Regions from separate parts of the Bacillus haimaensis genome, predicted to be linked through region 2. Evidence: riboswitches for the same ligand, from Rfam matches in the RefSeq annotation. Region 2 holds a riboswitch; each other region holds the start of a gene.
The links. Region 2 has a riboswitch for cobalamin ahead of ABN702_RS17250 (cob(I)yrinic acid a,c-diamide adenosyltransferase). Riboswitches for the same ligand answer to the same signal wherever they lie in the genome.
Positions count from the first base shown of each region.

Region 1: another riboswitch for cobalamin. It lies ahead of ABN702_RS14275 (ribonucleoside-diphosphate reductase subunit alpha); the one in region 2 lies ahead of ABN702_RS17250 (cob(I)yrinic acid a,c-diamide adenosyltransferase).
Region 3: another riboswitch for cobalamin. It lies ahead of ABN702_RS06795 (DUF4430 domain-containing protein); the one in region 2 lies ahead of ABN702_RS17250 (cob(I)yrinic acid a,c-diamide adenosyltransferase).

Region 1 covers NZ_CP158164.1:2,811,164-2,819,295, reverse strand. Annotated here, with positions in the region: gene ABN702_RS14295 (undecaprenyl-diphosphate phosphatase) at 1-3, shown strand, start outside; gene ABN702_RS14290 (DUF2339 domain-containing protein) at 93-1,778, shown strand; gene ABN702_RS14285 (hypothetical protein) at 2,179-2,439, shown strand; gene ABN702_RS14280 (ribonucleotide-diphosphate reductase subunit beta) at 2,491-3,534, opposite strand; gene ABN702_RS14275 (ribonucleoside-diphosphate reductase subunit alpha) at 3,556-5,790, opposite strand; cobalamin riboswitch at 6,147-6,342, opposite strand; gene ABN702_RS14270 (STAS domain-containing protein) at 6,465-7,304, opposite strand; gene ABN702_RS14265 (aldo/keto reductase) at 7,498-8,132, shown strand, end outside.
Region 2 covers NZ_CP158164.1:3,390,244-3,398,375, reverse strand. Annotated here, with positions in the region: gene ABN702_RS17280 (DHA2 family efflux MFS transporter permease subunit) at 1-1,159, shown strand, start outside; gene ABN702_RS17275 (hypothetical protein) at 1,206-1,364, opposite strand; gene mnmH (tRNA 2-selenouridine(34) synthase MnmH) at 1,552-2,598, shown strand; gene ABN702_RS17265 (aromatic acid exporter family protein) at 2,792-3,877, shown strand; gene ABN702_RS17260 (MBL fold metallo-hydrolase) at 4,236-5,063, opposite strand; gene ABN702_RS17255 (hypothetical protein) at 5,152-5,286, shown strand; cobalamin riboswitch at 5,389-5,576, shown strand; gene ABN702_RS17250 (cob(I)yrinic acid a,c-diamide adenosyltransferase) at 5,747-6,292, shown strand; gene ABN702_RS17245 (cobyric acid synthase) at 6,364-7,887, shown strand; gene cobT (nicotinate-nucleotide--dimethylbenzimidazole phosphoribosyltransferase) at 7,871-8,132, shown strand, end outside.
Region 3 covers NZ_CP158164.1:1,341,012-1,349,143, forward strand. Annotated here, with positions in the region: gene ccsB (c-type cytochrome biogenesis protein CcsB) at 1-1,061, shown strand, start outside; gene ABN702_RS06785 (response regulator transcription factor) at 1,137-1,856, shown strand; gene ABN702_RS06790 (ATP-binding protein) at 1,853-3,622, shown strand; cobalamin riboswitch at 3,714-3,916, shown strand; gene ABN702_RS06795 (DUF4430 domain-containing protein) at 4,123-4,539, shown strand; gene ABN702_RS06800 (ECF transporter S component) at 4,544-5,044, shown strand; gene sigX (RNA polymerase sigma factor SigX) at 5,394-5,930, shown strand; gene ABN702_RS06810 (GerMN domain-containing protein) at 5,920-7,215, shown strand; gene ABN702_RS06815 (histidinol-phosphatase) at 7,565-8,132, shown strand, end outside.

The sequences.
Region 1 (8,132 bases), 580 kb from region 2:
TAGTTGTTGACAGGCGCAGTTCTAATAGTAAGATGGAGTTATGGTTGTAATTACCAATTGTAATGCCGATGTCTTAATATTGGAGTGAGTATATGGATCAGGAGTCCAAAATTGACGCGCTGGAAGAGAAGCTGAAAGTCTTGGAACAAGAGCTATCACTTTTGCAGGCGAAGGTGAAGAACATAGAGGAAAGTCCAGTGGAGGCTGGTTTCAGGAAAGCACCGATCAAGCAAGCTGCGCCTATTCCACCTTCAGATATAAGTGGAAGACAGGAATCGTTTATCAAAAGGAAGGCGATACCCGAGCCTTTTAAAACAGAACCGAGGGACTGGGAAAAGATCCTGTTGCAAACCTGGCTTCCCCGTATTTTCATTTTCGTATTTATTGTCGGTGTGGTATGGGGCTTTAAAGCGGCATCAGATTATGGCTGGTTAAATGATTGGGTCAAGATTAGTCTTGGCTATCTTACATCAGCGGCTTTCCTTTTTATCGGATACAAGCAGATGAATCATAAGCGGGAAGTATTGGGGCAGGTCCTGCTTGGTGGCGGCATAGCGGTGCTGATCCTTGCCACTTTTGCCATGCATAGTCTATACAGCATGATTGGACCGATATCGGCTTTTATCCTTCAGGTGATATGGATCATTGGCGGCGTCTGGTTGACCACGCGATTTTCCTCTCAAGCACTCGCAATCATCAGTGTGGTAGGAGGATTTCTCGTACCGTTTTTGATCGAGAGCACCAATCCGTCCAGCTACATTTTCGTCGGATATGAAACTGTGCTATTCCTTGTGTTTCTGTTTCTTGCCATTCGGCTTCGGTTTCTTTACTTGTATGTGGCATCCTTTTTATTATTAAATGGAGCTTTACTTTTTTATTATGCATTTTCTCCGGAAGTGGAAGGAAGCTATCTGCTGCCGACTGCCATTATCATTCAGCATGCAGTACTCCTGTATTTCTTCCTGACAACGGAGCATTTCATGAAGATACAGGCAGGCACGGTATTTAGTAGTGTATTTATTACGTACACATGGGTGTATGGAATATTCCAGGACCTTTCCATTACCCTTTATCTGCTTTTTGGAATTGCAACATATGCAGTATTGAGTTTCCTTTGGAAGCAGCAGAAGCATAAAGTCGATCAGCTTGCTATTAACGGATTATTGTTTATGTTCTTCTTTTTCTTCCATTTCTTTTCAGATGAATATTTGGGAGCCTTGCTTCTGCTCCAGGGTATGGGTGCGTTTTATGCAGCTTTCAAATACAAAAGCTTGGCGAGTAAGGTGCTGTCTGTATTTATCTTCCTGATAGGGACGATGATGGTATTAGTGGATCCAATTATGGAACCTGTATCCTTCGAGTCGGTACAGTGGCTGATTCTATTGGTGACGTTTGTACTCGGGATCTGGGTTGTCTGGCAGTTTAATCAGGATGTGCGGAAACGGACCTTGACCATTGGGGGTCTGCTTTTCACCTTCTTTTCGTTGGTGTTTGTTACTCAGCTTACGATGGCGATGACAAGTGATCTGGCCTATGAAAACCAGACCCTATGGCTTAGCTTTGCCTGGATGACCCAAGCGGTTGTTTTTATTGGACTGGGCATATGGAAGAGGTTCAATCTTGCAAAATATATCGGTGTCGGATTATTGGTATTGACGCTCGTAAAGCTGATTCTGCTGGATCTACCGTTTATTTCTATTCAGTTCAAAGCGATTCTTTTTATTGCTTTGGGACTGATTGGGCTGATAGCTTCGAGGGTGTTCTATAAGAAGAAATAAAGTGGGGGAGCCTGCAGCTGGAGAGGATTTTCCAGGTGTGGGCTTTTTTATGTGCCGTCACCCGAAGGTATTTGCCTGTTAGGCAGTACGAAAAGGAGTGATACGTGCCGTCACCTGCAGGTATTTGTCTGTCAGGCGGTACGAAAAGGTGCGATTCGTACCGTCCCCCGAGGGTATTTGTCTATCAGGCGGTAAGAAAGGTAGTGATACGTTCCGTCACCCGAATGTATTTGTCTGTTAAACGGCACGAATCTGAGTTTTCATCCCACTACCATACCCCCAGCAATAAGACCTGACCGATTATCACACAAAAACGACTTTTCTCGAAAAATTCTGTTAAAATAAATATATACATACATAAAACTCTTTATTTTTCGCACCAAATCAAGGGGGAATGTCGATGTTTAAGGATATAAAATCACGAAATAAGCCATTTGTTTTACTACAGCTGCTTTTGTTTTTTTCTGGACTGATTTTTGGTGGTATTGGTGTCTACACAGATAACACATTGTATCTCGGATGGATGTTCTGTCAGGTAAGCCTGGCTTTTCTCATGAGGGGCCTGGAAGTCTGGCTCTCACACAAGCAGCAGTATATCGGCTATGTGGTGTTGGGAGTAGTGTATCTGAGTGTATCCATTTTCTTTTATCCTGTTTGGTGAGAATAAAAAGCCGGTAGCGAGTAACTCAGCTACCGGCTTTTAACTATAAATTTAAAGCTCATCAAATCCATTGTCCACAACATTCACTTTTGTATACTGCCGGGATTTCTGTTCAAAAAAGTCTGATTTGCCAAGGTCAACCTCCTCGTAGGCCTTGATCCATTTCAAAGGGTTGGTCCTGTATCCTTCGAAGGGGCGCGCGTAACCGAGTTGATTACATCGTACGTTGGCATAGAACCTAATATAAGCCCCAACTTCCTCTATATCTATCCCTGCAATTTTATCTCCCAGGATATGTCTTGCCCAGTCGATTTCAAGCTCTGCTGCCTGTACAAAGGTTTGTGTAACAAAGCTTGCCAATTCACCTGTATCATATTCCGGATACTCCACCAGCACCTCTTTGAAGATTTTCACGAATAGGTCCACATGTATCTGCTCATCCCGGTTGATGTAATTGATCATGGTGCTGGATGCGACCATTTTCTGCTGTCTTGCCAGATGATAGAAAAATGCGAATCCCGAATAGAAAAACAGTCCTTCCAAAATGACATCATAGACGATCGAATGAAGAAAGCTCTCCACATCCGGCTTTTCTGCAAATGCGGCATATCCATTTGTGATAAAGTCGTTTCTTTTTCGGAGTGTCGGTTCAGTCCGCCAGTATTCAAAAACCTCTTCCTGTTTTGTCCGGGAAACCAGACTTGACAATACATAGGAATAGGAATGGTTATGAATGACCTCCTGCTGGGCGAGCATGATCATCAGTGCATTCAAGCTGGAATCGGTTAAATAGTCCGCCACTTTTCCTGCGTAATCCGTTTGTATGCTATCCAACAATGCAAGAAGTCCGATGATTTTCAGGAAGGCATCCTTTTCGTCCGATGTAAGATCGGGAAACTGTTTGATATCCTGGGACATATTTATTTCAAATGGTGACCAGAAGTTTGCCAGCATTTTTTTGTATTTGGGATAGGCCCAGGAAAAGGCGACATCGTCCCAGTTCAGCACGTTCGAGCTTTGGCCGTTTATTATTTTCGTCGATCGGTTTGGAGCGGTTGCGTCCATCAGTAATCGAGAAGTCAGTGAAGCAGTCATCATTGTTTCCCTCCTAAGTTATCAGCTTGCGCAAGAATCGCATTCTTCTATTTCCTTTGACGTGGACCTGACATAGTAGGTAGTCTTCAATCCCTGCTTCCATGCATCCAGATGCAGATCAAGGAGCGCCTTTGCTTTGATTCCATTGGTCACATACAGATTAAACGATATCGCCTGGTCAATATGCTTCTGTCTGGCCGCGTTCTGGGCGATGCTCCAATGCTGGTCGATATGGTAGGCAGATTTATAGAACCATGTGGTGCTTGCATCCAAATCAGGGGCAGTCACTGGAATTTTGTAATCCTTTTTTTCCTCGGAGTACACTTTCAGGAAAATGGGATCGATGCTTGCTGTGCTGCCTGCGATGATTGAGGTGGTAGCATTAGGGGCCACTGCCATGAGATAGCCGTTTCGGATGCCGCTTAAAGCTATTTGCTCCTGTAAGCCTCCCCAATCAAAAAGATCATCTGTTTGATAACCTCTTTTACTGAAATACTCTCCCGTATGCCAATCGGAGCCTTCAAATGCTGGGTATGCCCCTTTTTCCTTTGCTAAGGCTGCACTTGCCTGAATCGTATAAAAGGCGATTTCTCTATAGAGTGAGTCTGCAAATTGTACCGCATCTTCACTTTCCCATTTGATTCCCTGCAAGGCAAGAAGATGATGCCACCCGAATGTTCCCAAACCAATTGCACGGTATTTCTCATTGGTCAGCTTTGCTTGAAGGACCGGAATGTTGTTAAGATCAATGACATTGTCGAGCATACGAACCTGAATAGCTACCAATCTTTTTAGGACTTTAGCAGGGATAGCCCGCGCAAGATTGATGGAGGAGAGGTTGCAAACAACAAAATCTCCAGGGGTTTTCACCGTCACAATCGCCCCGTCCTTTACAAATTGCTGGTTCATGGTGGTAGCACTTTGATTCTGGGTGATTTCTGTACAAAGGTTGGTGCAATAGATCATCCCAAGGTTATGGTTGGGATTCATACGATTGACCTCGTCGCGATAGAACATAAACGGACTTCCTGTTTCAAGCTGGCCACGCATGATGCTTTTCATCACATCGATGGCTGGTACTTTATCATGATGCAGGGAAGGGTGGTGCACACACTCCCAATATTTATCACGGAAGCTGCCAGCGCCCTTTTGTTCATCAAAAAAATCCTCAAGCGAATAGCCCATCACATTTCTCACTTCATGCGGGTCGAACAGATACCAGTCGCCTCGGCTTTCCACCTGTTCCATAAATACATCGGGGAGGCAGACACCGGTAAATAGATCATGGGTACGCACCCGCTCATCGCCGTTATTGAGCTTGCTGTCGAGAAAGGAGAAAATATCCTTATGCCAGACATCCAAGTATACAGAGATGGCCCCTTTGCGCTGTCCCAGTTGATCTACACTTACAGCGGTATTGTTCAACTGCTTCATCCAGGGAATGACCCCGCTCGATACACCCTTGAAGCCGCGGATATCACTTCCTCGGCTGCGGATCTTTCCTAAATACACGCCGATTCCGCCACCTGACTTTGATAGATTGGCAATATCTGTGTTACTGTCATAGATTCCTTGTAAGCTATCATCCACCGTATCGATGAAACAGCTCGATAGCTGGCCATAGCTTTTCCCGGCATTGGAGAAGGTGGGTGTCGCGACCGTCATATACAGATTGCTGAGTGCCCAGTATGCCTCTTTTACCAGAGCAAGACGATTGTTTTCTTCCTTGGCCATCAAGGTCATCGCAATAATCATGAACCTTTCCTGCGGCAGCTCCCATAGAGCCTTGTTGTAGCCACGGGACAGATAACGGTCTGCCAGCGTCTTGAGGCCGATGTATGTAAAAAGCTTGTCTTGCTCCGGATTGATGGCCTTTTCCAATTCCTTTATTTCTTCAATGCTATATGAATCCAGAAGTGAACGATGAAAAATGCCTACTTCCACCAAGGAATGCAAAAGGTAGTGAAAATTATCATAGGGTCTATCTGTGCCACGTGTCTCACATGCTTCTTCATATAATTGTTTCAAAAGGATACGTTCGGCAACAAAGGTCCAATCTGGCTCACTCTCCGAAATGTAGCCAATCGCCTCCAAGGTAAGATGCTTATAGATTTCCGTATTTTGGCTTCCAACCAGCTTATCTGTTTTTTCATTGAAGGATTCTGTTTCCAAGTGGGGGAATTCTTCCAATATACCAAGGATCCAATCCTTGCTGTCCAATGCCTTGTTCGTATTATTTAAAGTTGAAGTAATCATTAGCCGTTCACTCCGTTTCGCAATAATAAAAGGCTGTTTTCGCATACATTGTTGCTTTTGACGTATCCAACGCAAACACGTAACATTACTTGCTTTCGTGCTCTTTTCCCATGTAGTAGAATTATTTTCTTTTGAATAATACAGGGAAATATGCTGTAAAAAATCCAAATGCCGATTTTTTACGGACATAAGCAATAAACTTTACGAAAAGAGCCTAATAAAAAAAATCCACCCAGGATTGAGTGGATCAAACGATATTAGAATACGACATGGAAAATACCTCCAACTCAATAGAGAAGGGGTATTGATTCATGCAAGCTTCTAGCACCGTTTCATCATCTCAACTCCCGAAGAATAAGAAACTAGTTCGAAAAGGCAGGTCTCCTGACTTGTGCTTCTTCCTACATTGACCCTTCCCATATAAGAGCCGTTAAGCCTACTTATACAGTGGTGATTCAATTCGTCAGCACTTACAGTTGCGGGGACAGTCCCGGATTTTCACCGGATTCCCTATTAAGTCTTGTTAAAGACACCTTTTTCGCAATAATACTATATATAGTTATTTTATATATTCAAATAACTGTATTTTGTGTTTTTGTGATAAATCTATCATAATCCATCTTTAAGTATATTACAATCAAAAAATAAAAAAAGAGCTGCAATAAGCGCGGCTCCTATTTGTTCAATTGGAAATCCTGGAGAATTTGTTCGATGGACCCTGTAATCTGGATATCTGTCAAACTCACCCCAGTGGAGATGAATTGCAGGCTGAGTTCCGGTCGTAACCCGGTAATGATCGGTGTAATCCCGATTAACTTCAGGGAACGGATAAGCAGATCTAAAGTGTGCACTACCGTCTGATCCAAATTATATACGCCTGAAAAGTCAACAATCAACTTATTGATGGACAAGTTCTTGCTTTTCTGCAAAGTCTCTTCAATCAATATGCTTGCTCTTAGCTCATCGATCTCCCCAACTAAAGGCAGAACCGCAAGACCTTCGAAAAGTGGCACGATCGGGATGGAAAGCCTTATGAAGCTAGTCCTGGTGTCCTGTATCTTCTGTTCGGATGCAACTGTGAATGCATGGCTGAAGCCGTAGACGATGATATTGAAAATCTCATCAATGTGGATGAAAATTTCAGTAAGTTGATTAAGGTGAATGCCTTCTTTGGCACCTTCCTCCTGAATGAAGGTCCATAGTGCCCGCTTATACAGCGTCATATTGGATAATGCATTCTCCAAGGAGCCGCCAGCCTGAACAGACATGATTCCCACGGATTCACCCCAGTCTTTTGCCTCATCCAATAATGTATTTACCGGGTCCTGCACGTACTTCCCAATAAATTTGATAAGAGTCTGGAAGATTTCTTTTATTGCTGCCTGATGATGTGGATCCCGGTATTCCGAAATTTCAGGATAAGCAAGCCTTATTTCATTCAATATTCTTTCTGATAGTTCAATCTCTGATTCTAGCATTCTCTTCCCGATCTTATAGTGTACTGCTGTAGGCATGGTAGTATCCTCACTTTTTGTCAATTTTTATCTATCTTTATTCTAATCATTAGTAGAACAGATGTATATCTTTACATGCTTCACATAGGAAAAAAGTTTTGTTTTTTTAAGGGAATCCTTCTCTCAATTAAATTGGTAAATTCTCCGGCAACCTAGTATAATCCATTTTGAAGAAGGAAAGGAGTGATGATAATTGGAAAAGATACACCTGTCTAAAGAGGTTTCCATTTCCAGGATTGTCCATGGGATGTGGAGATTGCAGGAATGGAACTATACGAACGAGCAAACACTCTCTTTTATGGAACAGTGTCTGGAAATGGGCGTGACGACGTTCGATCATGCCGATATTTACGGGAATTATATGGTGGAAGGAAAATTTGGTGAAGCTTTGGCCCTCAAACCCTCTCTGAGAGATGAAATGGAGCTGGTCACCAAGTGCGGCATCAAGCTTATTTCATCCAATAGACCGGAGCATAAAATCAAGTACTATGATACAAGCAAAGAGCATATCATGTGGTCGGTTGAAAAATCATTAAAGAACTTCCGAACGGAGTATCTAGATTTACTGCTCATCCATAGACCGGATCCATTCATGAACCCCGAGGAGATAGCAGAAGCTTTCACTGCTCTTAAGGAGTCAGGAAAAGTGAAAAGCTTTGGAGTATCGAACTTCAAACCTGCAGCTTATCAGCTATTGAACTCCTATTTGGATTTCCCGTTAGTGACCAATCAAATCGAAATCTCTGCCACACATCTGGAGCATTTCGAAGCTGGAACCATTGAGCTGTGCCAGCAGGAGAGAGTGTCTCCGATGGCCTGGTCGCCACT
Region 2 (8,132 bases):
CGTCAGCTTTCCAGTTGAAAAAAGGGGAGCTGCAATGGGGGTATTCGGGCTTATCATGATGGGAGCTCCGGCAATCGGTCCTACTTTATCCGGCTGGCTCATTGAACATTATGATTGGAGAATGTTGTTCCATTTTGTTACGCCGATTGCTGCTGTTATTCTCTTGTTAGGGATTTTCCTATTAAAGGATAAAAAAGTGAAACCGAATATTCGTCTCGATATGTTCTCTGTCCTTTTATCAAGCCTTGGATTTGGCGGACTTCTTTACGGCTTCAGTTCCGCCGGTTCAAAAGGCTGGGACAGTCCGCTTGTCTATGGAACAATCCTTATTGGAGTGGTAGCCCTGACATGGTTTATCCTCCGTATGCTTCGCCAGGAAAAACCGATGCTGAACTTCCGGATCTATCAGTATCCGATGTTCGCCTTATCCTCCGCCATCTCGATGGTCATCACGATGGCGATGTTTTCCGGGATGATCCTCTTGCCGATATATGTACAGACATTGCGTGGGATTTCCCCTTTGGATGCAGGCCTAATGATGCTGCCTGGTGCAATTGTGATGGCTTTGATGTCTCCTATCACAGGGAAACTGTTTGATAAATACGGCGGAAAAGTACTCGCGATAACAGGATTGACGATTACCGTCGTAACGAGCTATTTCTTCAGCCAATTGACCCTGGAAACATCCTATACACAACTGGTCATTCTTTATACAGTAAGGATGTTCGGGATGTCGATGGTATTCATGCCAGTTTCCACAAACGGGCTGAACCAGCTGCCAAAAAGGTTCTATCCACACGGTACAGCTATGAACAGCACGTTGCAGCAGGTGTCAGGGGCAATCGGTACGGCATTCCTCGTAACGCTCATGTCCACCCGTGCCGAAAGCTATGGCCGTGACCTTGCTGCGACAGAAATGCCTAAGCTTGGTGCAGATCCTTCTGCAGAAGCGCTCGGTGCAATGCAGCAGCAAATCATGCTGCAATCGACACTGGAAGGCATCAACTTTGCATTCCTCGTTTCCGTCTTTATCGCAGCAGTAGCGCTTGTTCTTTCCTTCTTCATTAAGAGGGCTAAGCAGGCGGAGGATCCGATAGGGAATGAAGTGGAAGCAGAAATAGTAAATCCCGATGTAAAAGCTAAATTAGCGGAAAACTAATAAGAAAACAGCCTCGAGTATGGAGGCTGTTTTTTAGTTTATAAGGTTATTTTTTATTTGCTTGGGTCCCGCTTTTCTTCTGGCTCTGTGAAGCTGTGTTTCCGATAGTGTATTCATTGCCGAATTCCATATTATTATTGTTGTTATCCTGCTTTTCAATTTGCTCTCTTGTCTGTTCCTTTTTCACTTTACCTTGCTTTGACATCACTCATCATCTCGCTTTCCAATAGTACAATCATTATTAATATGCTCAATCGGAACGGGAAAATTAGTCTTTTATATATAACCTGGACTAATTTATCTATTCAAATCTGTTAACCTTTCCCTCATTCGGCTAAAATGGTAGTATCTGAATTTTCTTTATTCGGTGAAAGATGGAGAGGTTGATAACGATGGTTCGAGAGATATTTGTGAAGGAACTGGTTGGACGCACTGGTGAACCTGGATGTACGGTAATCGATGTGCGTTCTCCTGCAGAGTTTGCAGAGATGACCATCCCGGGAAGCATCAATATCCCGCTTTTCAATAATGAAGAGAGGGCCGAAGTGGGAACTATCTATAAGCAGGTAAGTGTGGACGCGGCCAAGGACAGAGGACTGGAAATTGTATCTGCAAAACTGCCTGACTTTATTCGGGCGTTCCAAAAGCTTGAAGGGGAACTTGTTGTCTTTTGCTGGCGTGGAGGGATGAGAAGCAAAACCACTGCTACGCTCCTTGATTTGATGGGCATAAAAGTACGACGGCTTCAGGGTGGGGTCAAAGCTTACCGTCGCTGGGTAATGGAGCAACTGGAGGATATGGACATTCTTCCTGAAGGTTATATTTTAAATGGGGGGACTGGTACAGGGAAAACCGCCATTCTCCACAAGCTACAGGAAAAAGGGGTTCCGGTTCTGGATCTGGAAGGGCTGGCAATGCACCGCGGTTCCGTTTTCGGACAGATAGGCTTGACGTCCACCAGCCAGAAAATGTTCGAGGCAAATCTCCTTCAAGAGGTCCTGAAGAGTCAGCAAGCACCCTACCTGGTTGTGGAAGCCGAAAGCAAACGAATGGGAAAAATCCTGCTTCCCGAATTCATTACGAAGAAAAAACAGGAATCCACGCACATCTTTATCAAAATGCCCATGGAGGTCCGCGTGCAAAATATAATGAATGAATATAAACCATGGGACTATCACGATGAATGTGTACTGGCATTCCGCAGAATAAAAAAATACATCCACACCCCAATCGCAGCCGATATTGAAACCCAACTCGAGCAGCGACAATATGAACCCGCCATCCACCTACTATTGGAGCATTACTACGATCCAAGATACCTGCATAGTGCCAAAGACTGCAAAAGAATAGTGCTGGAAGCAAGTAATGTAGAGGAAGCGGTGGAGGGAGTTTATGAACTTGTATGTAGGGGCCTGACCCCCGCTGCTTTAAAGGGGTAAAGTATAAATTCCAAAAGAATCCGATGGTGCCTTAAAGTCTCCATCGGATTCTTTGTTAGAAGGTCGAATTCGCCGCTGCCCCTGAATAGAGCGGCATTTTTTATTGCTTAAAACAGTGTTTCAATTAATTCCCTATTCCACTAACCCTTTACGTTATAATAGTAGTAGACGCTTACTAAAGGGACTGAACATAATGACCTACATACATAAACTAAAGCACTTTGTTGGTGGAAGGATACTCAAAACAGGCATTGCGGTGTTCATTACCGCGTTGATTTGCGAGGCTTTGGGATGGCCAGCGATGTTTGCTGTCATTGCTGCAATCGTTACCATTGAACCGACCGCTGCCAATTCGATAAAAAAAGCGTTTGTCCGGTTTCCGGCCTCGGGCATCGGCGCAGGATATGCCATTTTATTTTATATGGGTTTTGGCGATAATCCTGTAACGTACACGTTGGTGGCACTTGCAACCATCATCACCTGCCATAAGTTGCACCTGGATGATGGAATCCTAGTTGCCACCTTGACTGGTGTGGCGATGATTACGACCGTTCATGATCACTATCTTTCCTCCTTTTTGGTCAGGTTGGGGACGACCATCACTGGACTATCTGTATCCACGCTTGTGAATCTGCTGGTGTTAAAGCCGAACTACACGCCAGCCATCTCCGGAAAAATCAGGGGGCTGTTAAAGGAAACAGGCCTCTTAATAGAAAGAAGCGGCGGGGAGCTGATAAAAGGGAAAATGCACGCCAATCCCAGGCAGACAAGATTGGCCTTTCATAAGATAGTGAGAGAGGTGGAGCGTGTCGAGGACCTTTGCCGTTATCAGAAAGAGGAGTGGAAATACCATCGCTACAAGAGAGAAGACATGCGACATTTCTATTATGAAAATAGAAAATTGAAAGTCTTGACACAGCTGACCTATCACGTCGGGAATTTGATTTTCATCCCAAGTCACAAACGGATAGCCGATCAGGACAAATCGTCTCTCATACTCTCAACCGTACGAAACATGAATGAAGTTTTACAAAATGAAGAATATGACATGACGGAAGAGCATCATCAATCGGTGGACAGGCTTTTTGATCAGCTTGCTGAAAGAATTCCTGCTGCAACAGAAGCCTATTATCATATTTTATCGACGGACACCGTTATTTTTTATGAGCTGATAGCAATCAATGATTTGTTAGAGGAACTGGCAAAAATTGAGCGCCATGCGTTGAAGCACCGTCTGGCTACAGCGAAACATAGTGAAATAATAAAATCCGCCGAATAGGTGATATTTTCCTGAAAACGATAATAGAGTTTTGGAAGAAAAGCTGATGAGGAAAGGGAGCAGGCTTGTGAAAATAATCAAAAATAAAAGGGATTTCGCTATTGGAGAAAACGGAATCAGTTCTGTTTAACAGTTACATATCGGCGGAGTGGACCAATCGATCCTCATCCAGGCTGAAAACTCGGAAAATCCTATTCTATTAACTATCCATGGCGGCCCTTCCATGCCGCTTCCGTGACATTGGTTCGTGTATCAGGGGTTTTACACTTTAATACTTTAACAAAGTGAGGGTCAGGCCCCTTTTGCAGCCTGTAGTTTCCTTCTAGAAAAAACGAATTCCTTTGCGAATTCGTTTTTCTTATTTATGCGGTTGTAAACTATGTTCTCTCAGAATAGATGTGACAATATGGATTGAATCCCATTCCCCTCGCGAAAATTTTACGATTGGGAAGGTCTTGGGGAAAAGCTTGCGACGAATTTCTTCAGCTGAATAGCCGTCTTTATACAAGGATAGTACTTCCGCTTGAATAGAAAGTAAATAGTCGCGTTTTCTTTCAATTGCTTTACGGCCGTCCTCCAGATATCCTGCGTGACTGCAAAAAACTTCAAGAAAATCATAGGATAAAATACGTTCCAAGGAGCGGATGATTTCAGGGGTGCTTTCATCAGCCAATGCCAGCTTGGTGCGCGCACTTACAAACAAATCGCCGGTGAACAACTGTCCTGTTTCCCTGTTAAGAAAGGCTTTGTGATCATAGGCATGACCGGGGGTGTCGATGGCATCCCAAGTGGCACTTCTGGATTGGAAGCTCCCTGAGACAGGTTGGGCTTGAAACGGCTTGCGTCTTCCCCAGAATAGCTGTCGATAGAGCGGATAATCTGCCCGCATCAAACAGGAAGCGATAGATATTTCATTAAGATAGACCGGCACATTCTTCGTTTTTTGGACATATGCGGCACAGCCAGTATGGTCTTCGTGAAAATGAGTGAGCATGACCTGATCAAAATCCGCTTCATCAAGGAATGGTTCAAAAAATTTATGTAGAGAGTGTGCCCCGGTATCGATTAACATGCCATCAATCAAATAGCTGTAAACATTTAAAGAAACACCCTTCAAGGATATTTCTCCATTCAAATAGGAGACACCATTAACCTCACCACTGGATGCTTTCTTCTTAAACAACAAATCTACCATCTCCCCGTTAATTCCAATGTATACCAAAATTATAACAAATAAGGTTGTTGCATTGTTTATTTTTATAAGAGAATCCGTCATGCATAGAGAATTAGCGTCCTACACCGTTATTTTTTATAAATTAATAGCAATCAATGATTTGTTAGAGGAACTGGCTAAAATTGAGCGCCATGCGTTGAAGCACCATGTTGCCGCTGCGAAACAACATGCATGATAAAAATCTTCAAGACATTCAAAGTGCAATACGATACAAAAAATCTTCAAGACATTCAAAGTGCAATACGATACACTATATGGTGAAGAAATAAATTACCCAATTACATAGTAACATTTAGGTGCCTTTTCGGAGGTTAAAAGGGAAGCTGGTGCAAGACCAGCACGGACCCCGCCACTGTAAACGTTGAACCGTGTTAGCTTTTATCCACTGTGCTTTTCTTGCATGGGAAGGATTAACGCTGTGATGAGACGTAAGTCAGGAAACCTGCCTATTTGTTTTTAAGGATTCTACGAGGAAGGAATGCTTAAAGTGACATTACTATTTCGCTGCTTTCATAGATTTATTTTGTGAAAAGTGGATATGCGATTCATAATGCGCTTTAACGTCTTTCCTAATATAGGAGAGGCGTTTTTTTATTCTCTTAAACTGTTACATTACTTTTTTACAGGAGGTTCATATGGGCAAAGAAAAGCAAAGAGGGTTGACACTTATTTATACAGGTGATGGGAAAGGGAAAACGACATCGGCGTTGGGACTGACTCTTCGGGCAACAGGGAGAGGGATGAAAGTGAGAATTTTTCAATTTATCAAGTCACCGGAGCGTTCCTATGGGGAACAAATAGCTTTAGAGAAACTCGGAGTTGAGATGGTACAGCTTGGGGCTGGTTTTACTTGGACGAAAACACCGGAGGACCATCGAGAGGCGTTGAGAAGTGGTTGGCCCAAGGCGAAGGAAGCTGTGCTGAGTGGGGAATTCGATGTAGTGGTTTTAGATGAATTGAACAATGCATTGGCAATCGACCGTTTTCCGATAGAGGATGTTCTTCCTTTAGCAGAGGTCATGGATGTGATGAAAAATAAACCGGCACACGTGCACCTGGTCATCACCGGCAGAGATGCAAAGGATGAAATAAAGGAATTGGCAGATCTAGTATCCATCATTGAGCCGGAAAAGCATTATTACAACGATGGAGTGCCGGCTGTAAAAGGAATCGAGTTTTAATTCTGAGTGAAGGAAGCGGAATGATGGATAGAAGTAAAATTGGATAAACCAATGTCTGGAGTGGAAAGCAAGTGGATAAAGCGATGCCCATCATGATTCAAGGCACTCATTCCGATGCAGGGAAAAGTGCGATTGTCACAGCCTTATGCAGGATATTTGCACAGGATGGATTTAAAACAGCTCCGTTCAAATCGCAGAACATGGCCCTGAATTCCTATATCACCCTCGATGGCAAGGAGATAGGACGAGCGCAAGGTGTTCAGGCGGAAGCGGCAGGTATTGTCGCCACCACCGATATGAACCCGATACTGATCAAGCCTACCGGAAACTATGAATCACAAATCGTAGTGCATGGTGTCCCTTATCAAAATATGAAAGCAGGTGAGTACCGTCAGGACTTTTTCCAACAAGGATTAAAGCTGATTCAGGATTCCTATGAGAAATTGGTGCAAGGCTATGAATGTGTAGTGATAGAAGGAGCGGGAAGTCCGGCTGAAATCAATTTGAATGATAGGGAGCTTGTCAACATGCGTGTGGCGCGTCTGGCCGATGCGCCAGTCATTTTGGTTGGAGATATTGAGAAGGGCGGGGTATTTGCCAGTCTGGTAGGAACGCTGCAACTACTTGAACCGGAAGACAGACAGAGAGTAATCGGGGTGGTCATCAATAAATTTCGTGGAGATGTATCCCTGTTGGAACCAGGTTTGAAATGGTTTGAGGAGTATACAGGTGTATCTGTCCTTGGGGTCATCCCTTTTATTGATCATTTGACAATAGAGGCAGAGGATTCGGTAGTGTTAGGCAATTATTCAACCAAAACAGATACGTCCAAGGATTTGGATATTGCCGTCATTCGCTACCCGCTGATTTCAAATTTTACAGATGTCGATCCATTCTTTGAGGAGCCTGATTGTCATGTGCGATTTGTTAGCCGGGCAGAAGAAGTAGGGACACCGGACTTAATCATATTACCTGGAAGTAAAAATACGGTGGAGGACTCACTATTTTTACATAACAGCGGATTGGCTAATCGTCTTCTGTCATTATCGGAAAAAAAGACGATGATAGTCGGCATTTGTGGCGGTTTTCAAATGCTGGGGAAAGAAATCGAGGATGTGTTGGGAGTTGAATCTCCTATTAAGCAGGCTCCGGGATTAGGGCTGATTCCCATGAATACCTCCATCACACCTAATAAAACAACCATCCGCTCCGAAGGGGTCATCACGATTCAAGATAATACAATTCCTGTTTCCGGCTATGAAATACATATGGGAAAATCACATTTTGAATCAGGGTTCGATCATTTAATCGAACTGGACGACAGGGTAGAGGGAGTATGGAGTGAGAATCGGCTGATAATGGGGACCTATTTTCACGGGATTTTTCATAACGACGAGTTCAGGGAGTTCCTCCTGAATGAATTAAGAGGGAAAAAAGGATTGGATCCTATCCATGACAGGGTCTCCTTTGCCAAAAAAAGAGAAGAATCCTTTGACCGGTTGGCGGATGTTGTGAGGGAACACATTCAATTGGATGCAATCTATCAAAAAATGAAGGAATTTCAGAAAGGTGCCTGCCATGTTAAAGATATGTGAGAAAATACAACCAGTTGATAAAAGTATAGGGAATGAAGTGCGTGCTTATTTAGACACCTTAACAAAACCGATTGGAAGCCTAGGAATGGTGGAGGAATTGGCAATTCAGCTCGGGGAGATCACTTCCAGCCGTTTTCCGACGGTTTCTCCCCCTGGTGTGATCGTATTTGCTGCGGACCATGGGGTGGCAGGAGAGGGAGTTTCTGCTTATCCACAAGAAGTTACTGTCCAGATGGTACATAATT
Region 3 (8,132 bases), 2.0 Mb from region 2:
CAGCCAAAATAGGAATTTCTATTACTATTTTGGGTTTCCTTGCACAATTAGGCTATTTTATCACGCGATGGATTGCAGGTGGTCATGCACCTGTCAGCAACCTGTTTGAGTTTACAACTTTCTTTGGCATGATGCTCGTGCTGGCATTCATCGTCATCTATTTCATCTATAAAACTAGTACGCTAGGCGTCTTCACCCTGCCAATCGCATTGTTGTTGATTGCCTATGCAAGTATGTTTCCAAGAGACATCGCGCCATTGATTCCGGCGTTGCAGAGCCATTGGCTTGCGATCCATGTTTCGACTGTAGCGCTTGGAGTGGCGATCCTGTCAGTCAGCTTTGCGGCAGGTTTGATTTATCTTGTAAAAGTGGTAGATTATACGAAAAAGGGAAAAAAGACATTTTGGCTGGAGCTGACGCTCTATTCCTTAATCTGTTTCCTTGGCTTTATTTTCCTCTCCATCGGCTTTGGTGCATCAGGGTACCAGGCGGAATTCTCCTATATTGACAAAAAAGGTGCCGATGCGAATGTCGAATATCATCTGCCGGCATTAGTGGGGCCAAATGAAGGAGAACTCCTGACAGACGGAAGAATGGATGCCTTGGTGAATATGCCGGCTTATGTAAACACATTAAAATTGAATACGGTTATATGGTCTCTTTTTGCAGGTTTGCTCTTGTATGGACTTTTACGACTGATCCTTAGAAAACCAATCGGACAGGCATTGAAGCCTGCCGTTAAAAAAGTGAACCTGGAGCTTGTGGATGAAATCAGCTATCGTGCGGTAACTATCGGATTCCCGGTATTCACACTTGGCGGACTGATTTTTGCAGCGATTTGGGCACAGATTGCCTGGACTAGATATTGGGCATGGGATCCAAAGGAAGTATGGGCACTCATAACCTGGCTATTCTATGCAGCCTACTTGCACCTTCGCCTTTCCAAAGGATGGGAAGGGGAAAAATCAGCATGGCTTACATTGGTCGGCTTTGCGATTATTCTTTTTAATCTGATTGGTGTCAATTTAATTATCGCAGGTTTGCATTCGTATGCTATGTAACGCAGAATATGAAGCCTTCACAGCAATGTGAGGGCTTTTCTTGGAAATTGAAACAAAACCAGGAGGGGAAAATTCATGGAAAAAGACGTAAAAATTCTTGTTGTGGACGATGAAGATCGAATCAGAAGGCTGTTGAGAATGTATCTGGAAAGAGAGAATTATTTAATAGAGGAAGCGGACAATGGTCACACCGCATTGGAACTTGCACTGGAAAATGAATACGATGTCATTCTCCTTGATATCATGATGCCAGGCATGGACGGCATGGAGGTATGCAAGGAAATCCGTGAAAAGAAAGCGACTCCGATCATCATGCTGACAGCCAAAGGGGAAGAGACCAACCGTGTCCAGGGCTTTGAAGTTGGAACTGATGACTACATAGTGAAACCATTCAGTCCGAGGGAAGTGGTGCTTAGGGTAAAGGCGTTGCTGAGACGATCTTCGACCACAACCTTCCTGACTACGGAAACAACAACAAAGGATGTCATCGTATTCCCTCATCTGACCATCGACAATGATGCGCACAGAGTTACATCCGATGGCAAGGAAGTGAACCTGACACCCAAAGAGTATGAGCTACTCTATTTTCTTGCAAAATCTCCGGACAAAGTTTTTGACCGTGAGCAGCTGCTGAAAGAAGTATGGCAATATGAATTCTTTGGTGACTTGCGAACCGTCGATACACATGTGAAAAGACTTCGCGAAAAGTTGAATAAAGTATCAGAGCCAGCTTCCAAAATGATTGTGACCGTATGGGGCGTAGGGTACAAGTTTGAGGTCGGCAGTGACTCATGATTTGGAAAAGTGTAGTTGGTAAGCTATGGCTAACCATTTTACTTTTAGTATCCTTTGTGCTTTTTGTACTTACAATCCTGTTGCTGGAGTTTTTCGAAAACTATCATGTCAGTGAAGCTGAAAAGGACCTGACAAAGGATGCAAAAAAAATATCGCTCATTCTTGAACAGCATGCAGATAGTGAACAGGCGATGAGTATCGCATGGGAGCTGGTGGATGAGGCGACAAGGGTGGTAGTGTTCTCGGATGAGAAAGACTTTAGCCATTCCCCAAACGAAACGCTCAGTCATCTTCCGGCTTCCTTTTTCCTCGATGATCCACAACTCTCCCTTGTGTTCGAGGATCAGCCGATTGTTACGAAAAAAACCTATTTATCCGATACTAGCATAGATGATGAAATGTATGGGGAAATCATGATCGTGGGGGTTCCGCTACACCTGGATGAAACACAGGATGGAGCTGTCTTCATCTATCAATCCTTGCTTGCCATCAAGGAAACAACAAAACAGACAACCCAGCTCATTTTACTCGCAGCCGGATTTGCCATTTTCCTAACAACGATTTTTGCATTCTTCCTATCTACGAGAATTACAGCACCTCTCCGGAAAATGAGGGAGGCTGCGTTTGAAATTGCACGAGGCAAGTTTGATACAAAGCTTCCGATGCTCACTCACGATGAAATTGGGGAGCTTGCGATGGCATTCAATCAGATGGGACGCCAGTTGAAATTCAATATAAATGCATTGAATCAGGAAAAAGAGCATTTGGCGAACATATTAAGCTCGATGGCGGATGGTGTTATCACCTTGAACCGTGACGGAACCATACTTGTCTCGAATCCTCCAGCTGAACGCTTTTTGCAAGCCTGGTTCTACCAGGAAGGCAGTGACAATGGGGAAGACCTTCCATCAGAGGTGAGGGATATGTTCCAGCGGGCGGTTTCCATTGAAAAGGAACAAGCAATTGAGCTCACCTACCAAGGGCGCACCTGGGTGATTGTGATGAGCCCGCTATACAGCCAGACGCATATACGTGGGGCGGTTGCCGTTATCAGGGATATGACGGAAGAACGCAGGCTAGATAAGCTCCGCAAGGACTTTATAGCGAATGTATCACATGAACTGCGTACACCGATTTCCATGCTGCAAGGATACAGTGAAGCAATCGTCGATGATATTGCCGGAACGGATGAGGAGAAAAAAGAGCTTGCGTCTGTCATCTATGATGAGTCCCTGCGCATGGGGAGACTGGTTAATGATCTTCTCGACCTTGCGAGAATGGAAGCGGGGCATATATTGCTGAACTATGAAGAAGCAAATGTTGCAGTATTTGTGGAAAAAATAATTCGCAAATTTCAGGTGCTGTCAAAAGAAAAGAACATCAGTCTAAGTTACGAGATGACAGGACAGGGAAAGATCGCATTTGATGTAGATCGAATGGAACAGGTTTTGACCAATCTGGTTGACAATGCGATCCGGCATACGGAAAATGGGGGGGGAATTACGATTCTAGTCAATTTGTCTGATCTAGGCCTGAAAATGGATGTAAAGGACTCCGGACACGGTATTCCTGAAGAGGATCTGCCATTTGTGTTTGAACGGTTCTATAAAGCGGACAAAGCGCGCACAAGGGGACGAGCAGGGACGGGACTCGGCCTTGCCATTGTAAAGAATATTGTCGAAGCGCATCATGGCCAGATCTCCGTTCATTCAAAATGGAATGAAGGAACGACATTTTCCCTGTTTATTCCACGAACAATGAGTTAATATGTTTAACATTAGCGAAAAATCTTGTTTACTATGAAACATTTTCTTGTCAGCAAGGGGCATATTGTGTAATATGAAAGCTAGTTAACTGAATAGTTTTGAAGATGTTGGTGTCACCTCGGTGGCTTAAAAGGGAATTTGGTGAAAGACCAAAACTGTCCCCGCAACTGTAAATGTGGACGAAATGAGATAACCACTGTATGTTCCGGCTTGAGAGATCAGGCTGCCATATGGGAAGGCTCAAAGTAGGGTGAAGCATGAGTCAGTAGACCTGCCAATTGTCTAAACTTAGTTTCAATGCTTCGGGGGTTGAGTGAGAGAGACGGCGTTTTCTATTATTTTTTTCATATGCCGTTTACACCTCATCCTTCAAACAGGATGAGGTTTTTTTGTTGCTTCGGAGAAAAGTTAACAACAAGAGGGGACTTATTATTCCAGCTGGAGGGATGAAAAGACCATTTTGCAGTTATACCTACTACATACATAAGGGGAAATGAACCATGAAGAAATTCTTACTGACACTACTAGCAGCATTTACATTGGCATTGACAGGATGTGCATCAGGGGAAAATAATACGAACTCCAACTCCTCAACAGAAGCGCCGATAGAGGAGAAGCAGCAGGAACAGCTCGAAACGACCATCAAGCTGACAAAGGATGGAGAAGAAGTAATCAACGAAAAAACTCTGGAATTTGAAGAAGGCGAATCATTGATGGAAGTGATGGAACGTAACTTCGAATTGACCCTGGACGATACCAAGGAATTTATAGTTGGTATTGATGGGGTAGAGTCGGATACAGCTAACTCCTATTTCTGGACATATAAGGTGAATGAGGAAGAAATCATGGTTGGTGCAAAAGAATACGTGCTCAAGGCAGATGATGTTGTACACTTCGACTATGCAAAGTGGGAATAGTTTTATGCCTACTAAAAAGCTTGCTTTATTAGGGGTGCTCATCGCTTTATGCGTAGTGGGGCGAATTGCATTCGCCTCCATTCCTAATGTTCAGCCTGTAACAGCAATCATCATCATCTGTTCCTTTTGGATGGGGCCGGTGACAGGATTGATTCTCGCTTGCGGCAGTACGATTGCCACCAATATGGTACTCGGAAGCGGCACATGGACGATCACCCAGATCATAGCATGGTCGATTATCGGGTTGATGAGCGGAATGATCGGCAAATGGTTCCATAAGACACCTGTCGTCATTTTGGCGATCTATGCAGGCATGTGCGGACTTTTGTACGGTTTTGTGATGTCACTTGAACGTTTGGTGGTAGGTAAGCTGTTTTGGCCCTACTATTTGGCAGGAATTCCATTCGATGTGAACCATGCGATCGGGAATGTGGTATTTTTTATTGTATTATTCCCTGTATTATCCAGGCTGCTGAAGGAAAGGGCGGCGTATATGCTTCAATGAACAGAAGGGAAGCCTTGAAAAGGGCTTCTCTTTTTTGGATGTAAGGCGAACCATCCTTTTCGAATATTGATAAACTTTAGCCTCTTCTGAATTGCCTGTCCCAGGATTCCACACAACAAAACAAAAAAGGTGCTCAAAGACCCCTACAAAGTTGAATGACCCTCCATTATAATGAAACAATATATACTGATTTTCCTGTTTTATATAAAAAGATTACCTTCAAAAATACCTATGAATATTTTCCTGAAAATTCCTAAAAGAATATAGCCAAACTGTAACTTTTGTCATATATTTGTAATGTAACTTTTTTAATATAGTATACGACTAATCTAATGAACGGAGGGAAAGGATGAATACGGTTTTTCAAGAGCTCTATGAAAAATATCACCATGATGTCTTTCAGTTTTTATTTTATATGGTAAAAAATAAAGAGCAAGCCGAGGACCTCGTTCAAGAAGTTTATATAAAGGTTTTGCGTTCTTACGATCGGTTTGAAGGAAAGAGCAGCGAGAAGACCTGGCTTTTTTCTATCGCCAAACATGTTGCAATAGATTCTTTCCGTAAGCAGAAGGGTTGGAAAAGTAAACTACTTGAAACTTTTGACTGGAGCACACAACAGGTAAAAGATCATGCACCACTGCCTGAAGAGATAGCTTTACAAAATGAACAGGTTCAACAAATGTACCGGTGTCTGGATAAATGTAAGATGGATCACCGTCTTGTCCTCGTCCTGCGGTACATACAAGCCTTATCAATCCAAGAAACTGCCCAAATATTGGGGTGGACGGAAAGTAAGGTGAAAACAACTCAACATAGAGCTTTAAAGGTCCTGAAGGCTCATATGGAGGAACTCCAAGAGAAAGGGGGGAACAGTAATGCGTCATAAACAGCGTATGGAGGAAGAACAACTCGAAAAGCTTTTACGGCAGATGCCTAAAATGAAAGATGACCGTGACCCAAAACAAATATATCGTGAAGTATATGATGGACTCAATAAAAAACCACGCTCCTTCAACGTGATACCTGCGCTTGCCCTAGCCGCTGCAGTATTGATTTTTGCCATTATCTCACCATTATTCCTGCAGAACTTGAGTGGTTCCAATTCTTCCATGGATCAAGCAGCCCGGAATTCAGACGGTGCAGGCATCATGGAAAGCTCCGAACGTGATGATTCCGCAGATTCTGCTAAAGAGGAAAGCGTTGGAATACAAAGCGTAGATGAGGATGCACAGAGATCCTTGGAAGAATCAGAAATTGCCTTGGATGGTGCTAAAGAGTCTGATAATAATGATTTCACTGCACTTTCAGCTGATCAACCGACTTTTGTGGTGACAAATGAGAAAGCTAAAGAGATGATGGTTGTTACAATTGGAGTTACAGCTACCGAACCACAGTCCAATATAGGGCCATTCACATTTCCGGTTTCCGTAGAAGTGCCATTGGCAGAAGGCGGATCATATGAGGAAAACCTGGAAAGTATCAAAAATGAACTGGATTACATTGCAATGGGGGTGGAAGAGCCTCTTCTGAATAGGGGGGCAGTGGTTACAATAGCTCAAGATGGTGATGGCAATGAAATGCCATCTGTAGAAATGAAAAATTTGTATTATGATCTATCATCATCCCAGGATTTTCAGTTTAATAATGAGATTGCTGAGACTTTCAGATATAAGTATTTACAATATCAATTTACAAGAGATGGGAAAAATAAGAACGTAGAATATGGGAACAGTAGTCAAACTGGTCCTGTCGAAACGGTGAAAATGTCCAAAAAGGGCTACCATAAATTTATCAATAGACAGGGAAATGCCTTTCTTGTCCCAACACAAGTAGTTTTCAAGGATATAAACCAGGCACTGGATTCGATGAGAGAGGGTGCGGATATTTTCGAGGAACAAAGCGGTGTCGACCCTTCCATCCCAATGAGTATTACGATTGAAAGTGTTCAGGTAAAAGATGATTCAGCGATAGTTGTCCTATCAGACAAGAGTGTGATGGAAAATACGATAGAGAATATATTTGCTTTGGAATCCATCTTGATGACGGCTAAGGAATTCGGTTTCACTCAGGTTATTTTCAAGACCACTCAAGAAGGTCTGGTAGGGAATGTTCCATTAAATGAACCGGTCAATGTTCCTTATTCCCCAAACCCGATAACAATGCCTCAATAAAGATGAAAAGCGTGCAGACTGCACGCTTTTTTCTATTTTTCAAGCAACATCCTACATATATAAACAGATAAATGTAAAAGGTAGATTATGTATTTCCAATGCAAACTATGTGACCGGGCAGGAGGTCGCAATGGACGGCGGGTATACCGCTCAGTAATTTTAATTATGCTTTTTTGTAGGCAGCCGCAAAATGGGCTGCATCTCTTTTTGTAGAATGGGTGATGCAAGGAGGTACAATTAGACATCACTAGAAGTCCCTCCAGAAGAGCGACAATAATTTTCTGATAAATTTCACCAACCTGTCCCATTTCCATAGTATAATGGTTGAAACTGATTGGAGGGACGACCATTGCTTACCGATTATCACAATCATTTGGAACGAGGAACATTGACACTGGACTACCTGGAGAAATTCATTGAAGTGGCAAAGCTGAATGGAATTGAAGAATTGGGGATTTCTGAGCATGCGTATCATTTTTACCAAACAAAGGATATTCTGAGCAACCCATGGGTGGAAGAGCGTCGTTATTACGATATGGAAGATTATTACGGGTTGTTTAAAGAGGCTTGGAATAAGGATCATCATGTAAAATTCAGTATTGAAATGGATTACACTCCCGGAAAGCATAAGGAGATGAAGAAGTTTATCGAATCTTATCCTTTCGATTATGTGATTGGTTCGATTCATTGGGTGGGGGACTTCGGGATTGATCTGGCAGAGTTCCGAAAAGAATGGGATAGAAGGGATACATATGAGGTGTATGAAAAGTACTTTGACCAAGTTATTACACTTGCCGAGTCGAACCTGTTTGATATCATCGGCCACCTCGATCTTGTGAAAATATTTAAATATGTTCCACAGGATGAAGAATTTCTGCTTGCCCAATATGAAAGAGCAACAAAAGCACTCGCAAATT